3 regions of the Pseudomonas yamanorum genome follow, and region 3 is predicted to be linked to each of the others. Evidence: predicted binding sites of a transcription regulator. Region 3 holds the regulator's gene; each other region holds the start of a gene.
The links. Region 3 encodes FliA, which starts transcription of late flagellar genes. Its sites were predicted from a motif close to CTAAAGTTTNNNNNNNNNNNGCCGNTAA; they were not measured.
Positions count from the first base shown of each region.

Region 1: BLU46_RS17170 (methyl-accepting chemotaxis protein) is a predicted target of FliA. The motif match lies at 2,963-2,990, and genes of this name have one in related genera.
Region 2: flgM (flagellar biosynthesis anti-sigma factor FlgM) is a predicted target of FliA. The motif match lies at 4,188-4,215, and genes of this name have one in related genera.

Region 1 is NZ_LT629793.1:3,660,775-3,666,278, forward strand. It holds gene BLU46_RS17155 (putative bifunctional diguanylate cyclase/phosphodiesterase) at 1-305, shown strand, start outside; gene BLU46_RS17160 (NorM family multidrug efflux MATE transporter) at 436-1,839, opposite strand; gene BLU46_RS17165 (LysR substrate-binding domain-containing protein) at 1,992-2,912, shown strand; gene BLU46_RS17170 (methyl-accepting chemotaxis protein) at 3,091-5,067, shown strand; gene BLU46_RS17175 (ABC transporter six-transmembrane domain-containing protein) at 5,185-5,504, opposite strand, start outside.
Region 2 is NZ_LT629793.1:5,167,573-5,173,076, reverse strand. It holds gene flgD (flagellar hook assembly protein FlgD) at 1-347, opposite strand, end outside; gene flgC (flagellar basal body rod protein FlgC) at 364-816, opposite strand; gene flgB (flagellar basal body rod protein FlgB) at 820-1,227, opposite strand; gene cheR (protein-glutamate O-methyltransferase CheR) at 1,462-2,289, opposite strand; gene BLU46_RS24345 (chemotaxis protein CheV) at 2,333-3,265, opposite strand; gene flgA (flagellar basal body P-ring formation chaperone FlgA) at 3,346-4,110, shown strand; gene flgM (flagellar biosynthesis anti-sigma factor FlgM) at 4,253-4,576, shown strand; gene flgN (flagellar protein FlgN) at 4,625-5,092, shown strand; gene BLU46_RS24325 (flagellar brake protein) at 5,188-5,504, shown strand, end outside.
Region 3 is NZ_LT629793.1:5,331,430-5,336,933, forward strand. It holds gene flhA (flagellar biosynthesis protein FlhA) at 1-1,384, shown strand, start outside; gene flhF (flagellar biosynthesis protein FlhF) at 1,396-2,712, shown strand; gene fleN (flagellar synthesis regulator FleN) at 2,818-3,651, shown strand; gene fliA (RNA polymerase sigma factor FliA) at 3,648-4,388, shown strand; gene BLU46_RS25200 (chemotaxis response regulator CheY) at 4,559-4,933, shown strand; gene BLU46_RS25205 (protein phosphatase CheZ) at 4,952-5,504, shown strand, end outside.

The DNA.
Region 1 (5,504 bases), 1.7 Mb from region 3:
CGTCGTTCGTGCACCTCAACAGCCTGCCGATTGCCTTGCTGAAGATCGACAAAAGCTTCGTCGGCGGCATGGAAGAGCGCGAAGAGAATCGCAAGTTGGTCCACGCGATGATCAACCTGGCCCACAACCTGAACCTGGAAGTAGTAGCCGAGGGCGTGGAAACCGCAGAGCAACTGGCGTTGCTGCGGTTGTTCGGCTGCGATCAGGCTCAGGGTTACCTGATCAGCAAGCCGTTGCCGCTGGCGGAGCTGGTGGACTACCTGACGTTTGGTGACAGCCAGGAACTGGTGGGCGGCGTGATCTGATGGTGTGAGCCCGATCTAAAAAATGTGGGAGCGGGCTTGCTCGCGAATGCGGTATTTCAGCCAACCCATTCATGGCTGACCCACCGCATTCGCGAGCAAGCCCGCTCCCACATTTGACCGAGTACAGCCGTTACTCAGGCTGCGCGGCTTGAAATCCGCGTTGGGTTTCAGGCTCCTGGCGAATCATCCGCTTCATCTTCCGTTCAAACGCCCAGGTCAGGCTGATTGCCGCGCACGCCAGGCCCAGCGCCAGGCCCCACCACACGCCAGTCGGCCCCCAGCCGAGGTTGAACGCCATCAACCACGCAGCCGGTGCGCCGATCAGCCAGTAGCATCCCAACCCGACCAGGAAGGTGGTCTTGGCGTCCTTGAGCCCGCGAATGCAGCCCATGGCGATGGTCTGCACACCGTCGAACAGCTCAAACCACGCGGCCACCGCCAGCAAGCTCACGGCGAGGTTGATCACGTCGCGAAACGCCGGGTCATGCTGGTCGAGGAACAAGCTGATCAACTGATGCGAGAACAACCACAGCACTGCTGCAAAGCCCAGCATCACCAATGCGCCAAAGCCGATGCCCACCCGCCCGGCCAGCCGTGCTTCCAGCAGGTTCCCGGCCCCGTAATGCTGGCCGATGCGCATAGTGATTGCGTAGGACATGCCCGCCGGGACCATGAACGCCACTGACACAATCTGCAGGGCAATCTGGTGCGCAGCCAATTGCGTACTGCCCATGGTGCCCATGCACAAAGCGGCGAACGCAAACAGCCCGACTTCCACCGCGTAGGTGCCCCCAATCGGCAGGCCCAGGCGCCACAGTTCCCGCAGGTAATGCAGGTTCGGCCGCAGCAGGCCCTTGCGCAGCGGGTAGGCGTCGTAAGCACGGTTGTATTTGATGTACCAGATCAGCGCCAGTGCCATGCAGTTGGCGACGATGGCCGTGACCAGGCCAATGCCCACCAGGCCGAGTTTCGGTAGGCCGAACATGCCTTCGATCAACGCGTGGTTGAGCAGGTAGTTGATCACTGTGCCGCAAAGGCTGATAACCATCACCGGTGTGGCCTTGCCGATGGCGCTGGTGAAGCCGCGCAGGGCCATGAACGTCAGGTAGCCGGGCAGGGCGAACGGCAGGATGGTCAGGAACTGGCCGGCGGACGCGACGTTGGTTTCGGTCTGGCCGAACATCAGCAACACCGGCTTGAGGTTCCACAGCAGCAAGCCGGCCACCAGCGCCATCAACCAGGCCAGCCACAACCCGGCCTGGGTCAGGCGGGTGGCGCCTTCAATGTCGCCCGCGCCCTGGCGGATCGCGACCAGCGTGCCCACGGCGGCGATCACGCCGATGCAGAAAATCGACACGAACGAATAGCTCGCCGCACCCAGGCCGCCGCCGGCCAGGGCCTCGGGGCTCAGCCGCGCCATCATCAGGGTGTCGGTCAGCACCATCAGCATGTGGGCCAACTGTGAGGCAATCAACGGCCCTGACAGCCGCAGAATGGCCCAGAGTTCGGTACGTGCCGGATGCTGCATGATCATCACGCTCAAAAAGTCAGGGAAGGGTGGAAGGGTTGATTCTCGGCGCCCACAGCGCATTGCACAAAGGGATAAATCCGATGGCGCGCATGATTAAAACTCATGCCTGAGTGATTCTGGTAGGGTTTCGAGATTGCGCCGTCGGAGCTTTCGCCATGTCTCGTCGTCTTCCTCCTCTTTACGCCTTGCGGGCGTTTGAAGCGGCTTCCCGTTACAACTCGTTCACCCGGGCGGCGGAAGAGTTGTCGATTACCCAAAGTGCGGTAAGCCGGCACATTCGCACCCTGGAAGAGCACTTCGCCTGCCGCCTGTTCCAACGCAGCGGCCGCACCTTGCAACTCACCGAGGCGGCGCGCCTGTTGCTGCCGGGCGTGCGCGAAGGCTTTGCGGCCCTGGAGCGCGCCTGCCATACATTGAATGCGGAGGACGACATCCTGCGCATGAAGGCGCCGTCCACCCTGACCATGCGTTGGCTGCTGGCACGGCTCAGTCGCTTCCGGCATTTGCAGCCGGGCAATGAAGTGCAACTGACCAGCGCCTGGATGAGTGTCGATGAGGTGGACTTCAACCAGGAGCCGTTCGATTGCGCGGTATTGCTGAGTAACGGTCACTTCCCGCCGGACTGGGAAGCCTGCTACCTGTTTCCTGAACTGCTGATTCCAGTGGGTGCGCCGAACCTGTTGAGCGACGGGCCCTGGGACGTCACGCGGCTGGCCTCTGCCGAATTGCTGCACCCGACGCCGGACCGGCGTGACTGGCGCTATTGGCTGGAGCGCATGGGGCTGTCATCCCAGGTATCGCTCAAGGGCGGGCAGGTGTTCGACACATTGGAGCTGGGCATGATTGCCGCCGCGCGGGGGTACGGCGTGTCCATGGGTGACTTGCTGATGGTGGCTGAAGACGTGGCCCAGGGCCGCCTGAGCCTGCCATGGCCCACCGCGGTGGCCAGTGGGGAAAATTACTATCTGGTGTGGCCAAAGACCCGGCCCGGCGGTGAGCGTTTGCGACGGCTGGGTGACTTTCTCCAGAGCGAGGTGCAGGCCATGGAATTGCCCCAGGTAGAGCGCCTCGCCTGAGCGGATTGCGCACCGGGCAGCAATCGTTTGCGTGATACCCCTGTGATTCGCTCAAGTATTGAGCCTGCCCGCCGAAGTAGGGTTGTTGGAACTACCGTTCTACAACGTTTCCCCTATTAGAATTTTGCCGAGCAGCGCTATGAGATCAGGATGATCCTGGCCTCGGCCAGGAGCCTTCATGTCTCAACCTCGCGCCCGGATCGCCTCTCAACTGGGGCTCGCCCTCGCCGTGATACTGGCTGTCGTCATCAGCGGCAGCACAGTGTTCGCCTTGCGTTCGCTGGACTCCGCCAACCTCGACACCCGCGAGGAGCATCTGGCCAGCGAGGCTCGCTTGCTGGCTGACCAACTCAATACCTTCCACAGCACCTTGCGCGAAAGTACCCAGCGTTTGAGCGGGCTGTTTGAAAAGCGCTTCAGCGCCGGTTTGAGTACGCGCCCTGAGCAACCGGTGGCGGTGGCGGGCGTGCAGACGCCGGGCCTGTACCTGGGCGAGGAAGTGCTCAACAACAATTTCGCTGAAGTTGATGAGTTCAAGCAGATGTCCGGCGGCGTGGCGACCGTATTCGTACGCAGCGGCGAGGACTTTATCCGCGTCAGCACATCCCTGACCAAGCAGGACGGCAGCCGCGCCATTGGCACGGCGCTGGATCATCAGCACCCGGCCTATCAACGCTTGCTCGGCGGGCAGGGCTACGTCGGCCGCGCGGTGTTGTTTGATCGCTCCTACATGACCCAGTACAGCCCGGTGCGCGATGCCAGCGGCAAAGTGATTGCGGTGCTGTTTGTCGGCTTCGACTACACCGACGCGCAGAACGCCCAGTTCGACAACCTCAAGCGCTTCCGCATCGGCCAGACCGGTTCCCTGGCGCTGCTGGACGAACAGAAACACTGGTTGGTCCCGCCAGCTGGGGTGCAGGCGCTGGATCAGTCGATTCCGGTCATGCTCGACCTGGCCGCCAAACCTGGAAAAGGCCGTTTCTGGAGCGACAAGAACGAAGATTTCTACAGCGTCGCGGTGCCGTTTGAAGGCGGCCCGTGGTCGGTGGTGGCGAGCATGCCGAAAGCCGAAATTCGCGCGGTGACCTGGTCGGTGGGGATTCGCCTGGCGATCGGCAGTTTGCTCGCGATGCTGCTGGCGGTGGGCGCGGCGGTCTGGCTGCTGCGCAGCAAGTTGCAGCCTTTGGGCGACCTGGTACGTCAGGCAGAAGCCCTGGGCGCCGGTGATTTGAGCGCGCGCCTGAATGTTTCCAGCCATGACGAAATCGGCCAGTTGGCCCGCAGTTTCAACCAGATGGGCGAAGCGCTGTCGACCATGGTGTCGCACATTCGCAAGGCGGCTGAAGACGTTAACAGCCGTGCCCAGGCGCTATCGGGTTTGTCCGGCGGTGCGTACGAAGGCATGGAGCAGCAGTCCGGCGAAATCACCAGCATGGCCGGCGCGGTAGAAGAGTTCAGCGCCACCTCGCTGAACATTGCCGACAACATGGGCAACACCGAGCGCCTGGCCCAGGACAACGCCCAGCAAACCAAGATCGGCCGCACCTCGATGCAAGAAGCGTCGTCGTCCCTGGAACACATCGCCACCGCGCTGAACAGCACGGCCACGGTGATCAATACCTTGGGCCAGCGCTCCCAGGAAATTGGCGGGATCGTCGGTGTGATCACCGCGATTGCCGAACAGACCAACCTGCTGGCGCTCAACGCCGCCATCGAAGCGGCGCGGGCCGGTGAGCAAGGGCGCGGGTTTGCGGTGGTGGCGGATGAAGTACGCAACCTCGCGTCGCGTACTCGTCAGGCCACGGACGAAATTTCCGGGATGATCCAGAGCATCCAGCAGGAAACCGGCAACGCCATCAGCACCATGGAACAAGGCAACGTGCTGATGCAGGAGGGCCTTGCGCGCAATGCTGACGTGGCTTCTGCGCTGGCGCGGATCGATGAGCAAAGCCGCTCGGCGGGCCAGCAGTTTGCGGCGATTACCACGGCGACCCAGGAGCAGAGCAGCACGGCGACCCTGCTAAGCAGCAACTTGCAGAGCATCGCCCTGGCCAACAGCGAGCAGCGTGAAGTGGTGTCCAACCTTGCGATCACCGCCAAGGAACTGGAGACCCTGGCGGCGGGCTTGCGGCATGAGGTTGACCGGTTTCGTTGATTGACTGTTCGGGCCTCATCGCGGGCAAGCCCGCTCCCACAGTTGACCGTGTTGTTCTGGAGTACGCGGTCCACTGTGGGAGCCGGGCTTGCCCGCGATGACGGCCGACCCGACGCCTCAAACGTCGGATCGGTCGCCCAGCCCTGGGTCCACACGCTTGCCAATGTCCTTGAGTCGCGCCAGTTGATCAACCATCCCTGGCGCTTCATCCAGGCTGCTGACAAAGGTCCACAGGTAAGTCATCACCGCATACACGTGGCCGGCCTTGACCGCCGGCGACAGCGCCAACTGGCTGATGGCGACCACAAACAACAGCGCGGCCAGCGTACCGATAAACAGGAACGCTGCAGCTTCGCGGTCCGACAGCCAGATCCGCAGGCGTGACAGCACCTGGTAGTGGCGCTGCAAGGTCTGCGCGCCGACCTTTTCCACCAGGC
Region 2 (5,504 bases), 160 kb from region 3:
TGGGTGATCACCGAGCGGCCCACCAGCGACGACGCCTGCAGCGCCTGGGAAGAGCTGAAGTTGCTGGAGATCGCATTCACCGAGTCGTTCAGGGTGTTGATGCCTTCCAGGCTGCTGAACTGAGCCAGCTGTGCCACGAACGCGCCGTTGTCCTGAGGCGACAGCGGGTTCTGGTTTTTCAGCTGGGTGACCAGCAGTTGCAGGAACGCGTCCTTGCCCAACGACTGGTTGCCCGTCGCCGACTTGGCTGCGTCGCCGACGCTGCTGTTATCTGTCGCCGTCTTGACCTTGGAATTGAAAAGGTCCTGGACCGCGGTGTTCGTCGAGCTGGTATCAACAATGGCCATTATTTGGCGCCCCTTATCACTGACCCAGGGTCAGGACCTTCTGCATCATGGTTTTGGCGGTGTTCATCATTTCCGCGTTGGTCTGGAACGAGCGGCTGGCGGAAATCATGTCTGCCATTTCCTCGACCACGTTGACGTTGGGGTAGTACACGTACCCTTTGGCATCAGCGGCGGGATGATTCGGCTCGTAGCGGGCATCCAGGTTGCTCTGGTCTTCGACCACACCGAGCACCTGCACGCCCTGGCCCGCGGCATCCTGGTTCTGGAACAGCGAATCGCCGCTACCACTCTGGCCGCCTTGGCCGCCCTGGAACATGGTGGCGAACACCGGGTGCCGGGCACGGTAGGTCTGGTCAATGCTCGAAGACACGGTCTCGGCGTTGGCGATGTTACTGGCGACGGTGTTGAGGCGCGTGGTCTGGGCGCTCATGCCACTACCGGCAATATTGAAAACACTGGCGAGGGACATGGCTTATTCTCCACGCAGGGCTGACATCAGCCCTTTGAATTTGCTGTTGAGCAGGGTGAAGCTGGCCTGGAAGTTCACCGAGTTCTCGGCGTAGGCCGATTGCTCCAGTTGCGCGTCCACGGTGTTCTGGTCGATCGACGGTTGCATCGGCGTGCGATACAGCAGCGACTCGTCACCATTGCCCAGGCCTTGCGCTTCGATATGACGGCTGTTGGTCATGTTCAGGGCGAAGGTGCCGTTCTTGGTCTTGTCTTGCTGTGCGGCGAGCACGGCAGAGAAGTCCAGGTCCCGAGCCTTGTAGTTCGGGGTGTCGGCGTTGGCGATGTTGTTGGCCAGGACTTCGGCACGCTGGGCGCGGAAGCCCAGGGCTTGTTCGTGGATACCGAGCGCTTTATCGAAGCTGATGCTCATGGCGGAGACCTATAGGGACTGACCTGCTTTTCGTAACAGGGTTATAGCAATCGGCATGCCAATTCTTTTGAGGGCCGTATTACAAGGGTTTGCGGGGCAATTGCCGGCGGCAATGCCAGAAAAGCGGCAAAGGGTTTCCGCGAAACGCCAGTAAAGCGGCAATGAAGGTTTGCCGCTTTGCGGCCATAAAAAAGGGAGGCCTGTGCAGGCCTCCCTTTTTTGCTCAAGCATTCATCACTTGGCCTGGTAAATGATCCCAGGACTGCACTGCACCATCTGGTAATGATCCGGCAAACCGTTCAGCGCCTCGGAAGCGCCCAGAAACAGATAACCACCGCGCTTGAGGGTACCGTGGATGCGCAACAGAATGTCCTTCTTCACCTCGGCCGAGAAGTAGATCAGCACGTTGCGGCAAAACACCATGTCGAACTTGCCCAGGCTGGCATAACTGTCCAGCAGATTGAACGAGCGAAACTCCACCCGGCTCTTGATCGGCGCCTTGACCGCCCAGCGCCCCGCGCCTTTAGGATCGAAGAAACGCTGCAAGCGCTCCGGAGACAACCCCCGCCCCAATGCCAGGCTGTCGTACTCACCGGTCTTGCAGTTGGTGAGCATGGTGCCGGACAAATCCGTGGCCACAATTTGCGCCCCGGCCTTCAACTGGCCCATGTTGGTCCGCTCGAACTCATCGATGGACATCGAAATCGAATACGGTTCCTGCCCCGACGAACAGGCCGCCGACCAGATGCGCAGGCGCTGTCCCGGTGCGGCCTTGATCGCCTCAGGCAGCACCTTGTTCTTGAGCACTTCAAACGGATAGGTATCGCGAAACCACAAGGTTTCGTTGGTGGTCATGGCATCGACCACCATCTCCTTGAGCCCGCTGCGCGGCTGACCCTGGATCCGTTGCACCAACTCCCCGAGGGACTTGATGCCTTGCTGCTCCATCAGTTTGTTGAGACGGCTGGATACCAGGTACTGCTTGTTTTCACCGAGCAATATGCCACAGGCTTTTTCCAGGAAGACCCGGAACTGTTCGAAATCCAAATTACCCGTAGACAATGATACCGCCTCTTAAATCGTGTGACCGCCAGGGAAAAGGCCCCTAGCCGTGATCTGCTGCCTTGATCCGGTCGACTACCCGGGATGCCAGGTCATCAGGGCGGAATTTGGCCAGGAAGTCATCGGCACCGACCTTCTTGACCATCGCCTGATTGAATACACCCGACAACGAAGTATGCAGGATGATATGTAGTTTTTGCATGCGTGGGTCGTTGCGTATCTCGGCCGTGAGGGTGTAGCCGTCCATTTCCGGCATCTCGATGTCGGAAATCATCATCAGGAATTCTTCTTCCGGCTTCTTGCCCTCATCCACCAGCTTGCGCAGGTAATCCAGGGCCTGTCGACCGTCATTGAGCGCCACCACTTCAACGCCAACCGTCTGCAGGCAACGGGACACCTGTTTGCGCGCCACCGAGGAGTCGTCCACCGTCAGCACCCGCAGCGAGATCGCCTTGTGCGCGGTTTCGGCGTCTACCACGCCCACCGATATTGCCTCCGAGGTCGGAGCCACTTCGGCGAGGATTTTCTCCACGTCGATGATTTCCACCAACTGGTTGTCGACCCGCGTCACTGCCGTGAGGTAGTGATCGCGGCCGGTGCCCTTGGGCGGCGGATGGATCTCTTCCCAGTTCATGTTGACGATGCGTTCCACCGAGCGCACCAGGAAACCCTGGGTCTTGGTGTTGTACTCGGTGATGATCACGAACGGACTCTCGCGATCCTGCAAACCCGACGAGCCGGTGGCCATGGCCAGGTCAAGAATCGGGATGGTCGCGCCACGGATATTGGCCACACCGCAAACCACCGGGCTGGACTTGGGCATGATTGTCAGCTTGGGGCACTGCAGTACTTCCCGAACCTTAAAGACGTTAATCCCGTAAAGCTGCTTGCCGTCCAGACGAAACAGCAGCAACTCCAGGCGATTCTGCCCCACCAGCTGTGTGCGCTGGTTCACTGAATCCATTACACCGGCCATGCACAGACTCCTACGCTAAAACTTAGGGGTACGACGCGTACCCAACACTAAACGGCACGAGCTTTGCTTTTTTATTGGCCATGGACATCAAAACGACAGTTTCCCGACGCCTCCGATCCCCACAGTACCGCAGATTGCTCTGCGTCTCGATGGCGTTGCTTGCCTTGGCTACGGGCCAGCCGGCCCGCGCCGATAACGTCACCTTGCCTGATCTACTTATCGGCGTCACTCAAGGCTTTCTTGAGTTCACTGTAGAAGATTATCTGGCGACGACGCAGACACCGGGCCGCTATGAAATCCAGGTCAACCAGTTGGATCCGCGCCTGCGCATGCCCATGTGTGACAGAGAATTGACAGCTTCGCTGGAAAGTCCTGCCCAGCCCATCGGGCGCGTGACCGTGAAGGTGCGCTGCGAAGGCGCCTCGCCCTGGACGGTGTTTGTGCCGGCCCAGGTCAAATTGTTCCGCGATGTCGTGGTGGTGACACGCCCGCTGAAACGCACCGGAATCATTGGTGATGAGGACATTGCGATGCGCGAGCGGGACATCAGCCTGATCAATCAGGGCTATCTCACGTCCCTGGATCAGGCGCTCGGGCAGAAACTTACCCGACCAATGGTCACGGACCAGGTGATTACCCTGGTCCATCTTGAACAGGCCGAAGTGGTGCGCAAAGGTGACCAGGTGGTGATCTCCGCCAGCAGCGGCGGCCTGAATGTAAAAATGCCCGGGGAAGCCCTCTCCAATGGCGGCATGAGTGAACAGATTCGCGTGAAGAACCTCAACTCCAACCGCGTGATCAAGGCCCGGGTGACGGCGCCGGGGCAAGTTGAGGTGGCTTTATAGATCACTGGCATCGGACGCCAGCTTTTCCTACACTGTGCGCAACGCGGCATCGCGTATAGGTTTATTGTCAATCGAGCCTAAAGTTTGTCCGGGTATGGCCGAAAACATGGCAAGCGTCCAAATACCCAGAGGTTTTTTTAACATGGTCATCGATTTCAGTCGTTTGAATAACGCCCTGCCAACGCCCGGTTCTTCGCGCACCAACGGTGCCAAAGACAGCGTTGAAGCCAAGTCCCAGCCTCTGCCTGCCAAGACAGAACAGGCCGGCGCGAGCCAAAGCGGGGAATCGGTACACCTGAGCAATGAGGCTCAACAGTTGCAGAAGGTCACTGACTCGCTGAGCGATCAGCCAGTTGTCAATAAAGCCCGCGTGGCTGAATTGAAGCAGGCGATTGCGGATGGCAGCTATAAGGTCGACAGCAACCGTGTAGCCAGCAAGCTGCTTAACTTCGAAGCCGAGCGCTAGGCAAAGGCCTGCGCCAGGCTTTTGGACGCTTAAAACCCAAGGCCAGCCATGCACGACGAAAACTTGCTACAACTGATCATTGAAGACCTGCCTCCCGCACAGCAGTTGCTGGAGCTACTTCGGGAAGAGTCCCTGGCCCTGTTCGGGCGGGACATGCGCATGCTGGAAGAAATTCTGGCGCGCAAGCAATCGCTGATCGTCCTGCTGGAACAGCACGGCAAGAAGCGCAGCCAGATTCTCGTCAGCCTGGGCCTTTCGGCCGACCACAAAGGCCTGGAGCAACTCGCCAGCCACTCTACGGTGGGCGACCAGTTGCTGGCCCAAAGCAAAGAACTCAACCAATTGCTGACCCTGTGCCAGGAAACCAACCTCCTCAACGGCCAGGCGATCCAGCTGCAACAAGCCACCACCGCCAACCAGTTGCGTATCCTCCACGGCGGCGAGCCTCCGGCCCTCTACAACGCTCAAGGCTCCACCTCACGCCTGGCCAAGCCAAGCACCCGCAGCCAAGCCTGAAACCAGCTCACGCGCGCCCTATCCAAGGCGCGTCACATGCTGGCAAAATGAAAGCACTTGCGTGTAGTCGTATTTTGTCTGGAGATGGAAGAACCGTGTTCAACGCCCCTAACGCGGAAGATGCTCCGCAGCCACCCAAGGTACTTACCACGCCGCTGGAAATCGCGGGCACCTTGCGGATGCTACAAGAGAGCCATGATCCGCTGATCATCACCTTCCACGAACGCAACCAGCGCTTTCAAAGCTACCTGGTGGAAATCGACCGGGACAGCAAGACGCTGGCCCTGGACGAAATGATCCCGCGGGACGGCGAACGCTACCTTGAGAATGGCGAAGCTTTCCGTATCGAAGGTTTCCACGATGGCGTGCGAGTGGCCTGGGAAAGCAACGGCACCCTGACCATCGACGAAGC
Region 3 (5,504 bases):
CGGTTTAGTGGCGCAATTGCCATCACTGTTGTTATCTACAGCGGCGGCGATCATGGTGACCCGTGCTTCGGGCTCCGAAGACATGGGCAAGCAGATCAGCCGGCAGATGTTTGCCTCGCCCAAGGCGCTGGCCGTGGCGGCGGGCATCATGGCCATCATGGGTATTGTGCCGGGCATGCCTCACGTCTCGTTCCTGAGCATGGCTGCCATGGCCGCCGGTGGTGCCTACCTGTTCTGGAAAAAGCAAAACAACATCAAGGTGATTGCCCAGCAGGAAGTGGCGCGTCAGCAGGAACTGCTGCCATCGCCGGCCCGGGCCCTTGAAACCAAGGAGTTGGGCTGGGACGACGTGACCCCGATCGACATGATCGGCCTGGAAGTCGGCTATCGCCTGATTCCCCTGGTGGATCGCAACCAGGGCGGGCAGTTGCTGGCGCGGATCAAGGGTGTGCGCAAGAAGCTGTCCCAGGACCTGGGCTTCTTGATGCCTACTGTGCACATCCGCGACAACCTCGACCTGGCGCCCAGCGCCTACCGCTTGACCCTGATGGGGGTGATCCTGGCCGAAGCCGAGATCTACCCGGACCGCGAACTGGCGATCAACCCGGGCCAGGTGTTCGGCAGCCTCAACGGGATTACCGCCAAAGATCCGGCTTTTGGGCTGGAAGCTGTGTGGATCGAAATCAGCCAGCGCAGCCAGGCGCAGTCGTTGGGCTACACCGTGGTCGACGCCAGCACGGTGGTCGCGACCCACCTTAACCAGATTCTGTACAAGCATTCCCACGAGCTGATCGGCCACGAAGAAGTCCAGCAACTCTTGCAATTGCTGGCCAAGGCCTCGCCAAAGCTGGCCGAAGAACTGGTGCCGGGCGTGCTGTCTACCTCGCAACTGCTCAAGGTGCTGCAGGCGCTGTTGGCCGAACAGGTGCCGGTGCGGGATATTCGCAGCATTGCCGAAGCTATCGCCAACAATGCCGCCAAGAGTCAAGATACTGCCGCCTTGGTGGCCGCAGTGCGCGTCGGATTGTCGCGTGCAATCGTCCAAAGCATTGTAGGGCTTGACTCTGAGCTGCCTGTGATCACCTTGGAACCAAGGTTGGAACAAATATTGCTCAATAGTATTCAGAAGGCTGGGCAGGGCGCTGATGAAGGCGTGTTGCTGGAGCCAAGCATGGCTGAGAAGCTGCAGCGTTCGTTGATTGAGGCCGCGCAGCGCCAGGAAATGGAAGGCCATCCGGTGATCCTGCTGGTGGCTGGCCCCGTCCGGGCGATGTTGTCGCGGTTTGGACGCCTGGCTATACCGAATTTGCATGTATTGGCTTACCAGGAAATTCCTGACAATAAGCAAGTGACTATCGTCGCGACAGTAGGGCCCAACGGCTGAGGTAGTGGGATATGCAAGTGAAGCGTTTTTTCGCCGCCGATATGCGTCAGGCCATGAAACTGGTACGTGATGAGTTGGGCGCCGACGCTGCGATTATCGGTAACCGTCGTATTGCCGGCGGTGTGGAGCTGACGGCTGCCCTGGATTACAAGCCCTCGGCCCTGGCGCCGCGTGTGCCGAACATGGAACTGGAAGACGAGCTGCGCAAGACCGCTTCGCGCATTGTCTCGGCCCAGGCTGAACTGAGCATGCGTGGCGACAGCGACGCATCCACCAATCGCCAGCTGTTTGCCGGGTTGCCGCTGACGGCGTCCGAGCCTCTGGTAGAGCCGACTTTTGTTGAACCGCCGCGTCCTGCTGCGCCCGCCCCGGCGGCAGCGGTAGACCAGCGGGTGTTCGACTCGATGCGTTTCGAACTCAACGGCCTGCGTGAACTGCTGGAAGTGCAGTTGGGCTCCCTGGCCTGGAACCAGTTGCAGGGCAGCCAGCCACAACAGGCCAACCTGTGGCGTCGCCTGCAACGCATCGGCCTGTCCGGCCCGTTGTCCCGCGACCTGCTGCAACTGACCACCCAAATTGAAGAACCTCGCCAGGCCTGGCGCATGCTCCTGGCCCACTTGGCGCGGATGATCGTCACCCCGGAAATCGAACCCCTGGAAGAAGGCGGCGTGATTGCCATGGTCGGCCCTGCCGGCATGGGCAAGACCACCACCCTCGCCAAGCTGGCCGCACGTTATGTGCTCAAGTACGGCGCGCAGAACATCGCGCTGGTGAGCATGGACAGCTACCGCATTGGCGCCCAGGAGCAACTCAAGACCCTGGGCCGCATCCTCAATGTGCCGGTGACCCACGTCGACCCGGGCCAGTCCCTGGCCAACGCCCTCGACCCGCTGCTGCGCAAGCGCGTGGTGCTGATCGACACCGCCGGCCTGCAAGCCAGTGACCCGGCCCTGCGTATGCAGCTGGAAAGCCTGGCCGGGCGCGGGATCAAATCCAGAAACTATTTGGTACTTGCCACTACCAGCCAGAAGCAGGTATTGACGGCCGCCTACCACAGCTACAAGCGCTGTGGGCTGGCGGGCTGCATCCTGACTAAACTGGATGAAACGGCAAGCCTGGGCGAAGTATTGAGCCTGGCCATCAGTCATGAGTTACCGGTCGCCTACCTGACCGACGGGCCGCGGATCCCGGATGATTTGCATCTGCCGCGCCGTCATCAGTTGGTCAGCCGGGCTGTCAGCGTGCAAATGCAGGAAGAACCGAGTGAGGAAGCGATGGCTGACATGTTTGCTGACCTCTACCACAGCCCGAACAAGCGAGTCGGCTGAGGCAATATGAACACATTGCAAAGTATCTACATCGATGGCCTGCCAGCAGTTCCCGCGGCCAACTTATGTAGCCTGCGTCTAAGCAAGACAAGGTAAAGAAATAAAATGGGCAGCATGCATCCCGTACAGGTGATCGCGGTGACCGGCGGCAAAGGTGGCGTCGGGAAAACTAACGTGTCAGTGAATTTGTCCCTGGCTCTGGCAGAGCTTGGCCGTCGCGTCATGCTGCTGGATGCTGACCTGGGCCTGGCGAACGTCGACGTTCTGCTGGGACTGACGCCCAAACATACCCTGGCCGATGTGATCGAAGGCCGCTGTGAGCTGCGCGACGTACTGTTGCAAGGCCCCGGCGGGATTCGCATCGTGCCGGCCGCTTCCGGCACCCAGAGCATGGTGCACCTGAGCCCGGCGCAGCATGCCGGCCTGATTCAGGCGTTCAGTGACATCGGCGACAACCTCGACGTGCTGGTGATCGACACCGCCGCCGGGATCGGCGAATCCGTGGTCAGCTTCGTGCGCGCAGCCCAGGAAGTATTGCTGGTGGTGTGCGATGAACCCACCTCGATCACCGACGCCTACGCCCTGATCAAACTGCTCAACCGCGACTACGGCATGAACCGCTTCCGCGTGCTGGCCAACATGGCCCAAAGCCCGCAGGAAGGGCGGAATCTGTTCGCCAAGTTGACCAAGGTCACAGATCGCTTCCTCGATGTCGCCTTACAATACGTTGGCGCAGTTCCTTACGACGAGTGCGTACGCAAGGCCGTGCAAAAGCAGCGTGCGGTCTATGAAGCGTTCCCTCGTTCGAAGTGCGCATTGGCGTTCAAGGCTATTGCCCAGAAGGTCGATACCTGGCCGTTGCCCGCCAATCCTCGGGGGCATCTGGAGTTTTTCGTCGAGCGATTGGTGCATCAGACGAGCGCAGGACCGGTGCTATGACAGCCAGCGGCTACAACCTTTACAAGAAGTCGGCACGTGACAGTCAGGTCGAATTGATCGAGCGCTATGCGCCCCTGGTCAAGCGCATTGCCTATCACTTGCTGGCGCGCTTGCCTGCCAGTGTCCAGGTCGAAGACTTGATCCAGGCGGGGATGATCGGCCTCCTCGAAGTGTCGACCAAGTACGACGCGAGCAAAGGCGCGAGTTTCGAGACCTACGCGGGGATTCGTATCCGTGGGGCCATGCTCGATGAAGTGCGTAAAGGTGATTGGGCGCCGCGTTCGGTACACCGCAACACGCGGATGGTGAGTGACGCAATTCGCTCAATTGAAGCAAAAACCGGTCGCGACGCTAAAGATCACGAAGTTGCGGCCGAACTCCAATTGAGTCTCGACGATTATTACGGGATTTTGAACGATACCTTGGGCAGCCGCCTGTTCAGTTTCGACGACCTTTTGCAGGACGGCGAACATGAAGGGCTGCACGAGGACGGCGCGAGTGCTCATCTCGAACCGTCACGCGATCTGGAAGATGAACGCTTCCAGCGTGCGCTGGCGGACGCGATTGCCAATTTGCCGGAGCGTGAGCGACTGGTGTTGGCGCTGTACTACGACGAAGAGCTGAACCTCAAGGAAATCGGTGAGGTCCTGGGGGTCAGCGAATCGCGGGTCAGCCAGTTACACAGCCAGTGCGCGGCCCGCTTGCGGGGGCGTTTGGGAGAGTGGCGAGCGCGCTGACAGGCAGTGTGGGGACACTGCGAACGATACCGTCCGGGCTCTGCGCCCGGACGGGCTTGGCCCGTGGTGCGCCCCCGGTAGTCCTTTTTGTGTAACGCCTGTTGATTGATATGGCGCGCCCAGGTGCTGGGCGCGTTTAAGACTGCTTGGAGGTCGAATTGGACAAGAACATGAAAATCCTCATCGTTGATGACTTCTCAACGATGCGGCGGATCATAAAAAACCTGTTGCGTGACCTTGGGTTCACTAACACGGTCGAGGCGGATGACGGCATTACGGCGATTCCGATCCTCAACAGCGGGAGCATCGACTTTCTGGTAACAGACTGGAACATGCCGGGCATGACCGGTATCGATCTGCTGCGCCACGTGCGCGCTGATGAAAAACTGCGCAGCCTGCCTGTGCTGATGGTGACCGCTGAAGCCAAGCGTGAACAGATCATCGAAGCCGCCCAAGCCGGGGTTAACGGCTACGTGGTCAAGCCATTCACTGCACTGGCCTTGAAAGAGAAGATCGAAAAGATCTTCGAACGCATCGGTCATTGATGCTGCCACGGGGGAGCTATGGAGCATAAAGAATCATCGCAGGCCGACTTTGAGTCGACCCTGAAAAAACATGCTCACCAACTTGTCGAAAGCCTTGAAAAAGGCCAGTTCGGTGACGCGGTGCAGTTAATCCATGAGCTCAACCAGACCCGTGACCGCGGCCTGTACCAGGAAGTGGGCAAGCTCACGCGTGAGTTGCACAGTGCGATTGTCAATTTTCAGATTGACCCGCACATGCCCCAGGCCGAAGAAATCTCGCAGATCACGGATGCCACCGAACGCCTGTCCTATGTGGTCAGGCTGACTGAGGCGGCGGCCAACCGCACCATGGACCTGGTGGAAAACGCCACGCCTCTGGTCAACGGTATGGCCAGTGAAGCCAAGGCCCTGAGCACTGACTGGGGCCGGTTCATGCGTCGGGAAGTGGGCGCTGAAGAGTTTCGTGAACTGGCGCGTCGGGTCGAGGGCTTTTTGTCCCGCAGCGAGCAGGAAAACCGCACGGTTTCCAGCAACCTGAATGACATTCTGCTGGCCCAGGACTACCAGGACCTCACCGGTCAGGTGATCAAGC